2 regions of the Lelliottia sp. JS-SCA-14 genome follow, and region 2 is predicted to be linked to the other one. Evidence: predicted binding sites of a transcription regulator. Region 2 holds the regulator's gene; the other holds the start of a gene.
What was found. Region 2 encodes PhoB, which activates phosphate uptake and scavenging genes when phosphate is short. Its sites were predicted from a motif close to CTGTCATAAAACTGNCNNAT; they were not measured.
Positions count from the first base shown of each region.

Region 1 (4,944 bases), 470 kb from region 2:
GTTGCGCCTGGCGCAGCAGCTTCGCGATCGCGGTATGTGGGTCACGGCGATTCGTCCGCCGACGGTTCCTGCGGGCACCGCGCGTCTGCGTCTGACTCTGACCGCCGCGCATCACACCCAGGACATCGACGACTTACTGGAGGCGCTGCATGACGCCGGTGAATAAGCAGGCCATCGCCTCGGCCTTCGGGCGCGCGGCGCAAAGCTACTCTCAGCACGATGAGTTGCAGCGCCGCAGCGCCCGGGGGCTGAAAACGTTTCTTGGCGAAGGACGATTTAACGCCGTGCTGGATGCGGGCTGCGGCCCCGGCGCGAACAGCCGTGCCTGGCGCGAAGCGGGCAGCCATGTGACGGCCCTCGATCTCTCGCCGCAGATGCTGGAACAGGCGCGCTATCAGCAGGCGGCGGACGACTATCTGGTGGGCGATATCGAAGCCATTCCGCTCCCGGATGCGCAGTTTGACCTCGTCTGGAGCCATCTGGCGGTGCAGTGGTGCGCCAGTCTCCCGCAGGCGCTGCGTGAACTCTGCCGGGTGACGCGCCCCGGCGGTACCGTCGCCTTTACCACGCTGCTGGATAACTCGCTGCCGGAGCTGAATCAGGCCTGGCGCGAGGTGGATGAACAACCGCACGCCAACCGTTTTTTATCTGAGCAGGCGGTGAAGGATGCTCTGGCGGGGTGGCGTTACCGGGCCACCACGGAGGTCATCACGCTTTCCTTCAACGATGCCCTGAGCGCCATGCGCTCCCTGAAAGGCATTGGTGCCACCCATCTGCACGGCGGACGGGCGCGCAAACCGCTGACGCGCGGAGAACTCACGCGCCTCGAACTGGCGTGGCCGCGCGAGCGGGGCGAGTTTCCGCTTTCTTATCAACTTTTTCATGGGATTATCGAACGTGACTGAACGTTATTTTGTCACCGGGACCGACACCGAAGTCGGTAAAACCGTCGCCAGCTCGGCGCTGCTGCAGGCGGCGCGTTTGCAGGGATTCACCACCGCCGGATACAAACCGGTAGCGTCCGGCAGCGAGATGACGGCGGAAGGCCTGCGCAACTCGGACGCGCTGGCGCTGCAACGTAATAGCACGCTTACGCTGGCTTATGAGGAGGTGAATCCATACACCTTCGCCGAGCCGACCTCGCCGCACATCATCAGCGCCGACGAGCAGCGCCCGATTGAATTCCCGGTGCTTTCTGCGGGCCTGCGCGCGCTGGAGCACAAAGCGGAGTGGGTGCTGGTCGAAGGGGCGGGCGGCTGGTTTACGCCGCTCTCAGACCGTCAGACCTTCGCCGACTGGGTGCAGGACGAACAGTTGCCGGTGATCCTCGTCGTCGGCGTCAAACTGGGCTGTATCAATCACGCGATGCTCACGGCGCAGGCGATCACCCAGGCCGGATTGCGCTTCGCAGGCTGGATTGCTAACGACGTGGTCGCGCCGGGAAAACGTCATCAGGAGTATCTCGCCACGCTGCAACGCGTGCTTCCCGCGCCGTTCCTCGGAGAAATTCCGTGGCTGGCTGATGGCGCTGAACAGGCCGAGACCGGCCAGTATCTGGATCTCAGCGCCTTGCATCCCGCGACATCCAGTGCGCAATAAGCGCCTCATCCAGCTCGTTAACGTGGCCCTGGGCCACGTTCCGCCCGCGATACAGCACGCAAAAACGATCCGCTACCCGGCGGATAAACGACAGCTGCTGCTCCGCTAACAGGACCGTCATCCCCAGTTCGCGACTTAAACGCATCAGCAGCTGCGCCAGCTTGTGGGCAAACGTGGTTCCCGTGCCGTGCAGCGGCTCATCCAGAATCAGCAGGCGAGGGCGAGTGATGAGTGCATTGGCGAGAGCGAGCTGGTACTGCTCCTCGGGCGACATGCCCGTCGCACGCGCGTGGCGCAGCGGCCAGAGCTGGGGGAACAGGGCGTAAATTTCACTGCTCGCACCGGCATCCGGTGCGCCTTTGGCGCGCATTGCCACGTGCAGGTTCTCCTCGACGGTGAGCTGCGAGAAAATCCGCCTGTCCTGCGAAACATAGCCAATTCCAGGCATCGCGCACTGCGTCGGTGCAGCGTTGCGCAAATCGCACGGTGGTGCGCCCGCTTCATGCCAGATAATGGTGCCACTTTCTATCGGTAACTGACCGGTGATGCAGTTGATCAGCGTCGTTTTGCCCATTCCCGGCAGCCCGATAACGCCCGTGCACATCCCCGGCGGCAAATCCAAATCCACATTCCACAGCGTGTGCTGGCTTCCATAGAACTGATTAACAGCGCGCAGACTTAACATAATGCTCTCCTGTAAACGCGTGAGGGATAAGACGTCATCAGGAATGTGCAAAACCCCTGCCATAAACCGCAATCCGGTCAAATAAACGGCAATTTTAAGATTAGGCTCACAAAGGTTAAGCGTGGCTACAGGGCACAGAATGACTGAATTGTGATTAAGATCTCGCCAGTGGCTTATGCGCCGTGGGACTGATTATCATCAAAAATGAGTGATAAATATTTTTTACGGACATGCCCATGGGAAAAACCGGGAATTTGCCGAGGGGCGCTCTATATGGGCTGGAAGCAGTTATCCACTATTCCTGTGGATAACCATGTGCATTAGAGTTAGAAAACCTGAGGCAAGCGAGAGAAGACGCGGCCTGCGCCTGAATTGATGCGAAACGCGGCTTTAAGAAATATCTTCTATGAATTAACGAGTTAGACAAAAGCAATCATCGTCATGAAAGTGTCACCTGCTGCCATAAAACTATCATTACGTAGCTTGACAAATGTTAAAAATAGAAATGTTCTGGGGATAACCGCCCATCGCTGGTGTTTTATCTTGTCACAGCCTAAATTTTGACCCGTTTCGTGCTCATGAGTCGGATGCTAATCCAGATATCCTTACACGCCACTGGTTTTACATCCAGTATTTATTACTGGCAAATTTACCAGCCGCGAGTAAAATTACTCACTGCCGCTTTTTCCGTCACCAGGTTGTCGCCCATGAGTAAACTGTTCAAACTGAATTCTGCCTTCCGTCCTTCTGGCGATCAGCCGGAGGCGATCCGCCGCCTGAAAGAGGGGCTGGAAGACGGGCTGGCGCACCAGACTCTGCTGGGCGTGACCGGCTCAGGCAAGACCTTTACCGTCGCCAACGTGATTGCGGATTTGCAGCGCCCGACGATGGTGCTGGCCCCCAACAAAACCCTGGCGGCGCAGCTGTACGGCGAGATGAAAGAGTTCTTCCCGGATAACGCCGTCGAGTATTTCGTCTCCTACTACGATTACTACCAGCCAGAAGCCTACGTACCGAGCTCTGACACCTTCATCGAGAAGGACGCCTCGGTGAACGAACATATCGAACAGATGCGTCTCTCAGCGACCAAAGCGCTGCTGGAGCGGCGGGATGTGATCGTGGTGGCTTCTGTTTCTGCGATCTACGGTCTGGGCGATCCGGACCTTTATCTCAAGATGATGCTGCACCTGACTAACGGGATGATCATCGATCAACGTGCGATTGTCCGTCGTCTGGCGGAGCTGCAATACGCGCGTAACGATCAGGCCTTCCAGCGCGGCACCTTCCGCGTACGCGGCGAAGTGATCGACATCTTCCCGGCGGAATCTGACGATCTGGCCCTGCGCGTTGAGCTGTTCGACGAAGAGGTGGAGCGTCTGTCCCTGTTTGACCCGCTGACCGGGCACGTCGAGTCGGTGATCCAGCGCTTCACCATCTACCCGAAAACCCACTACGTCACCCCGCGCGAGCGTATCGTGCAGGCGATGGAAGAGATCAAAGTCGAGCTGGCGGACCGCCGGAAAGTGCTGCTGGCGAATAACAAACTGCTCGAAGAGCAGCGCCTGAGCCAGCGTACGCAGTTCGATCTCGAGATGATGAACGAGCTGGGCTACTGCTCGGGGATCGAAAACTACTCGCGCTATCTCTCGGGGCGCGGCCCTGGCGAGGCGCCGCCGACGCTGTTCGATTATCTCCCGGCTGACGGTCTGCTGGTGGTGGACGAATCCCACGTCACCATTCCGCAAATCGGCGGGATGTATCGCGGTGACCGCGCGCGTAAAGAGACGCTGGTGGAGTACGGTTTCCGTCTGCCGTCGGCTCTCGATAACCGCCCGATGAAATTTGAAGAGTTTGAAGCGCTGGCCCCACAAACGATCTACGTCTCGGCCACACCTGGGGCCTACGAGCTGGAGAAATCCGGTGACGAGGTGATCGATCAGGTGGTGCGTCCAACTGGCCTGCTGGATCCGATTATCGAAGTGCGTCCGGTGGGAACTCAGGTGGACGATCTGCTCTCAGAGATCCGTGCTCGCGCGTCGGTGAACGAACGCGTGCTGGTCACCACGCTGACCAAACGCATGGCGGAAGATTTGACCGAGTACCTGGAAGAGCACGGGGAGCGCGTGCGCTATCTGCACTCGGATATCGATACCGTTGAGCGTATGGAGATCATCCGCGATTTGCGTCTCGGCGAGTTTGATGTGCTGGTGGGGATCAACCTGTTGCGAGAAGGTCTCGACATGCCGGAAGTGTCGCTAGTGGCGATTCTGGACGCCGATAAAGAGGGCTTCCTGCGTTCAGAGCGATCGCTGATTCAGACCATTGGCCGCGCGGCGCGTAACATCAACGGCAAAGCGATTCTGTACGGCGATAAGATTACGGCGTCGATGGCGAAAGCGATTGGCGAAACGGAGCGTCGTCGTGAGAAACAGCAGCAGTACAACGAAGAGAACGGCATTACGCCACAGGGTCTGAACAAGAAAGTGGTGGATATTCTGGCGCTGGGTCAGGGGATCGCGAAAACCAAAGGGCGCGGCAAAGCGCGTCATCCGGTGGAAGCCGATCCGGTTGAACTGCTGCTGACGCCGAAGGCGCTGCAGCAGAAAATCCATGAGCTGGAAGGGCAGATGATGCAGCACGCGCAGAATCTGGAGTTTGAA
Region 1 is NZ_CP141606.1:1,558,935-1,563,878, forward strand. Features, by position in the region: gene bioF (8-amino-7-oxononanoate synthase) at 1-166, shown strand, start outside; gene bioC (malonyl-ACP O-methyltransferase BioC) at 150-905, shown strand; gene bioD (dethiobiotin synthase) at 898-1,599, shown strand; gene U9O48_RS07350 (ABC transporter ATP-binding protein) at 1,562-2,284, opposite strand; gene uvrB (excinuclease ABC subunit UvrB) at 2,992-4,944, shown strand, end outside.
Region 1: a site for PhoB is predicted at 2,742-2,761, ahead of uvrB (excinuclease ABC subunit UvrB). Genes of this name have one in related genera too.

Region 2 (4,944 bases):
TTATCTTTCACCTTATCGGCGAGGATTTTGCCGTCTTCGCACTGGGCCAGTTCCACGCGCGGTGCCTGTAAGTTCCCGTCCGGCTGGTTGCGGGCGCGGTTTTGGCTCCAGAATGCGCGATAGGCCACGCCTTTGACCTCAAATTCTACCTCGGCCAGGCACTCCGCCGTGTCGCGGGTCATCAGATCGTTTTGCGACTGCGACACCGTGTTCAGGCGCGGCGTCTCGTGATACAGCGCGAGGCAGATGGCGTCGAGCAGGGTGGTTTTTCCCGCCCCGGTCGCGCCGGTGATGGCGAATAATCCGTTGCTGGCAAAGGGTTCGGCGGTGAAGTCGATTTTCCATTCGCCCTTCAGGGAGTTGAGGTTTTTCAGACGCAGGCTGAGAATTTTCATGCGTTGTGTTCCTCGTCATGCAGCGCGTGCAGGGTATGGGTGAAAAGCTCGTTAAGCCGGGCGCGCTGCGCATCGTCAATCTCCTCCTGCGCCAGGCGGCGTTCAAACACCTCTTCGACTTTTAACTCGCTGAGGGTTTCGCGTTGCGCACTTAACAGAATTTTCTCGCGCTGTTCGCGGCTGCGGCGTACCAGTAATACTTCAACCGGCAGCTCTTCTGTCAGGGTCTGGATTTTGCGCTGCATGTCGTGCAGATATTCGTCGGTGCTGATTTCGATATCCAGCCAGACGGGGGGGGATTGTTCCACGTCGCGCCACTGTTCAAGCTGCGCGGCAATGGCGGCGAGATTGCCCTTGAGCATCGCCAGCGGCTGCGTCACCGGAACCGTGAGCGTCTCGACGGCGCTCAGTTTGCCGTCGGTAAAACTCACCAGATGGACGCTTTTGCCTTTACCGGTTTCATCAAAGCTGAGGGAGATTGGCGAGCCGCAGTAGCGAATATGCTCGCACCCGCCGATGACCTGTGCGCGGTGAATGTGCCCGAGGGCAATATAGTCGGCAGGCGGGAAATTTTGCGCCGGGAAGGCATCGAGCGTACCGATATAAATCTCGCGCACCGCGTCACTTTTGCTGGCCCCGACGGTGGTCAGATGCCCGGTAGCGATGACCGGCAGCGCCGCATCACCGCGCAGTGCGCAGGCGTCGGCATATTGCTGCTGATAATAATCGGTGATCGCCAGTAACAGATGCTGCTGCTTTTCGCCGCCGGAAAGCCCGGCCTGGCTTTGAACGATATCGCGTGGGCGCAGGAAGGGGATTGGGCAGAGCACCGCGCCCGGCGTCCCGTCGCGTTTTTTCAGGATTTGTGGGGCATGCCCGGCGTTTGCCACTACAGTGGTATTCAGAAAAGCGAGAATGTCCCGGGATTCGTTGAGCGTGGCGACGGAGTCGTGGTTGCCCGCGACAATCACCAGATGACAGCCCGTCTGCTGCAGATTCACCACGAAGCGGTTGTAGAGTTCTCGCGCATAGCTCGGCGGCGATCCGGTGTCAAAAATATCCCCGGCGACGATGATGGCGTCCACCTCCTGCTCCTGCGCGGTCTCCAGCAGCCAGTTCAGGAAGGCCTCATGTTCGGCGGCGCGACTTTTACTGTAAAAATTTTGACCCAGATGCCAGTCCGAGGTGTGAAGTATGCGCATAGCAGATCCGTATCCGTGGCAAAAAAGAGTGGAGGGGATTATAAGCTTTCAGGGACGAGAAAATAACCGCTGTAATAAAACAACAGTTTGCCATTCATGGTGGTAATGTTTTTCATAAATCTGTCATAAATCTGACGCATAATGGTGCCGCATTCCAAACTAATACATTAATAAGACAGGGCAAAGTATGGCGAGACGTATTCTGGTCGTAGAAGATGAAGCTCCGATTCGCGAAATGGTGTGCTTCGTGCTCGAACAAAATGGCTTCCAGCCGGTTGAGGCGGAAGATTATGACAGCGCGGTGAATCAACTGAACGAACCCTGGCCCGATTTGATTCTGCTTGACTGGATGTTGCCCGGCGGTTCTGGCCTGCAATTTATCAAGCACATTAAACGCGAAGCGATGACCCGCGATATCCCGGTGGTCATGCTGACGGCGCGCGGTGAAGAAGAGGATCGCGTGCGCGGTCTGGAGACCGGCGCGGATGATTACATCACCAAGCCGTTCTCGCCGAAAGAGCTGGTGGCGCGTATCAAAGCCGTGATGCGCCGTATTTCACCGATGGCGGTGGAAGAGGTGATCGAAATGCAGGGGTTAAGCCTCGATCCGACCTCACATCGGGTGATGACCGGCGAAAACCCGCTGGATATGGGCCCGACAGAATTCAAACTTTTGCACTTCTTTATGACCCACCCGGAACGTGTTTACAGCCGCGAACAGTTGCTGAATAACGTCTGGGGGACTAACGTCTATGTCGAAGACAGAACGGTAGATGTACATATTCGCCGCTTGCGTAAAGCGCTGGAACACAGCGGCCACGATCGTATGGTGCAGACGGTCCGCGGTACGGGTTATCGTTTTTCGACCCGTTTCTGAACAATGACAGGAGTGTGACGCGTGCTGGAACGTCTGTCATGGAAAAGGCTCGTTTTTGAACTGATCTTATGTTGTATTCCCGCCGCCATTTTGGGGGCGATTTTTGGTCATCTGCCGTGGTTTTTACTGGCGGCAGTGACTGGGCTACTGGTCTGGCATTTCTGGAATTTACTGCGTCTTTCCTGGTGGCTATGGGTGGATCGCAGCATGACGCCGCCGCCGGGTAGCGGCAGCTGGGAGCCGCTGTTGTACGGCTTACATCAGATGCAAATGCGTAATAAAAAGCGTCGTCGCGAGCTGGGAAGCCTGATCAAACGGTTTCGCAGCGGGGCGGAGTCGCTGCCGGATGCCGTCATTCTGACCACCGAAGAAGGGACCATTTTCTGGTGTAACGGACTGGCACAACAGCTGCTCGGACTGCGCTGGCCGGACGATAACGGTCAAAATATTCTGAACCTCCTGCGTTACCCCGAATTCACCCACTACCTGAAAAAACGTGACTTTACGCGCCCGCACAATCTGGTGCTGAACAATGGTCGTCATCTTGAGATCCGCGTGATGCCGTACAGCGATCAGCAGTGGCTGATGGTGGCGCGCGATGTGACCCAGATGCACCAGCTTGAAGGGGCTCGGCGAAACTTCTTCGCCAACGTCAGCCATGAGCTGCGCACACCGCTGACGGTGCTGCAGGGCTATCTCGAAATGATGCAGGAGCAGACGCTCGAGGGTGCGCCGCGCGAGAAAGCGCTGCACACCATGCGCGAGCAAACGCATCGCATGGAAGGGCTGGTGAAACAGCTGCTGACGCTGTCGAAAATCGAAGCCGCGCCGACGCTGGCGCTAAACGAAACCATCGACGTGCCGATGATGCTGCGGGTGGTAGAGCGCGAAGCGCAGACCCTGAGCCACAAAAAGCATCAGTTCACCTTTGAACTGGACAGCACTCTGAAGGTGCTGGGCAGCGAAGACGAGCTGCGCAGTGCGATTTCGAACCTGGTCTACAACGCGGTGAATCATACGCCTGAGGGGACGCACATTACCGTGCGCTGGCAGCACGTCCCGACGGGCGCGGAGTTCAGCGTGGAGGACAACGGGCCGGGGATTGGGCCGGAGCATATTCCGCGTCTGACCGAGCGTTTCTATCGCGTGGACAAAGCGCGCTCGCGGCAGACAGGCGGAAGCGGCCTGGGGCTGGCGATTGTGAAGCACGCTGTGAATCATCACGACAGTCGCCTCGATATTCAGAGCACGCCGGGGAAAGGCACGCGATTCAGTTTTGTCATTCCGGAACGTTTGATTGCCAAAAAAAGCGCCTGACAGGGCGCGTGTCAGCCTTCCTTTCCACAGGCCAGCGATTGCTGGCCTGTTTGCTTTGCAGTCAAGCGAAACGCGAATGAATTTTATACGGTTGTTGCTTTTTTGTTCGCATGATTAGCCATGAGTTTTTCTTAACCTTAGAGGATTGTTCTGGTCTCAATTTTCATGCTGGCATATTGTTCTGGTTTTCAGATCGCTCCTTGCCTTTAAACGTTATAAGCGTTTAAATTGCGCCCCATACAGTGTCATACCAACTGTATTTGCGTGGTAAATCGAAAAACTATTCTTCGCCACGGCATGACGGGAGCATATCCCGCTGAAATTGAGTAAATTTTCCGCTGTATCGTCCCATTTGGGATGGCGAAAATCTCAACGTTTTCAACACCACATCCACAGGCAGTAAGGTTCTATGACCCATCATTTAAAATCGCGTGACATCATCGCGCTGGGCTTTATGACTTTTGCGCTGTTCGTCGGCGCAGGTAACATCATTTTTCCTCCTATGGTTGGCCTGCAGGCGGGTGAACACGTCTGGACGGCGGCTATTGGCTTCCTGATTACCGCTGTGGGCCTGCCGGTGCTGACCGTGGTCGCGCTGGCGAAAGTCGGCGGCGGCGTGGATAGCCTCAGCACCCCGATCGGTAAAGTGGCGGGTATTCTGCTGGCGACGGTCTGCTATCTGGCAGTCGGTCCGCTGTTCGCGACTCCACGTACCGCAACGGTCTCCTTTGAAGTCGGGATTGCACCGCTCACCGGCGACGGCGCGCTGCCGCTGCTGATCTACAGCCTGGTCTACTTCGCACTGGTGATTCTGGTCTCCCTCTATCCGGGCAAACTGCTGGATACCGTGGGTAACTTCCTTGCACCAATGAAAATTCTGGCGCTGATCGTGCTGGCCGTGGCGGCAGTTATGTGGCCTGCCGGTCCTATCAGCGAATCGCTGGACGCCTACAAAACGGCGGCCTTCTCGAACGGATTTGTAAACGGCTATCTGACCATGGACACCATGGGCGCGATGGTCTTTGGTATCGTTATCGTCAACGCCGCGCGTTCTCGCGGGGTGACCGAAGCGCGTCTTCTGACCCGCTACACCATCTGGGCTGGCCTGATGGCCGGTGTCGGTCTGACGCTGCTGTATCTGGCGCTGTTCCGC
Region 2 is NZ_CP141606.1:1,092,270-1,097,213, forward strand. Features, by position in the region: gene sbcC (exonuclease subunit SbcC) at 1-395, opposite strand, end outside; gene sbcD (exonuclease subunit SbcD) at 392-1,597, opposite strand; gene phoB (phosphate response regulator transcription factor PhoB) at 1,785-2,474, shown strand; gene phoR (phosphate regulon sensor histidine kinase PhoR) at 2,496-3,791, shown strand; gene brnQ (branched-chain amino acid transporter carrier protein BrnQ) at 4,201-4,944, shown strand, end outside.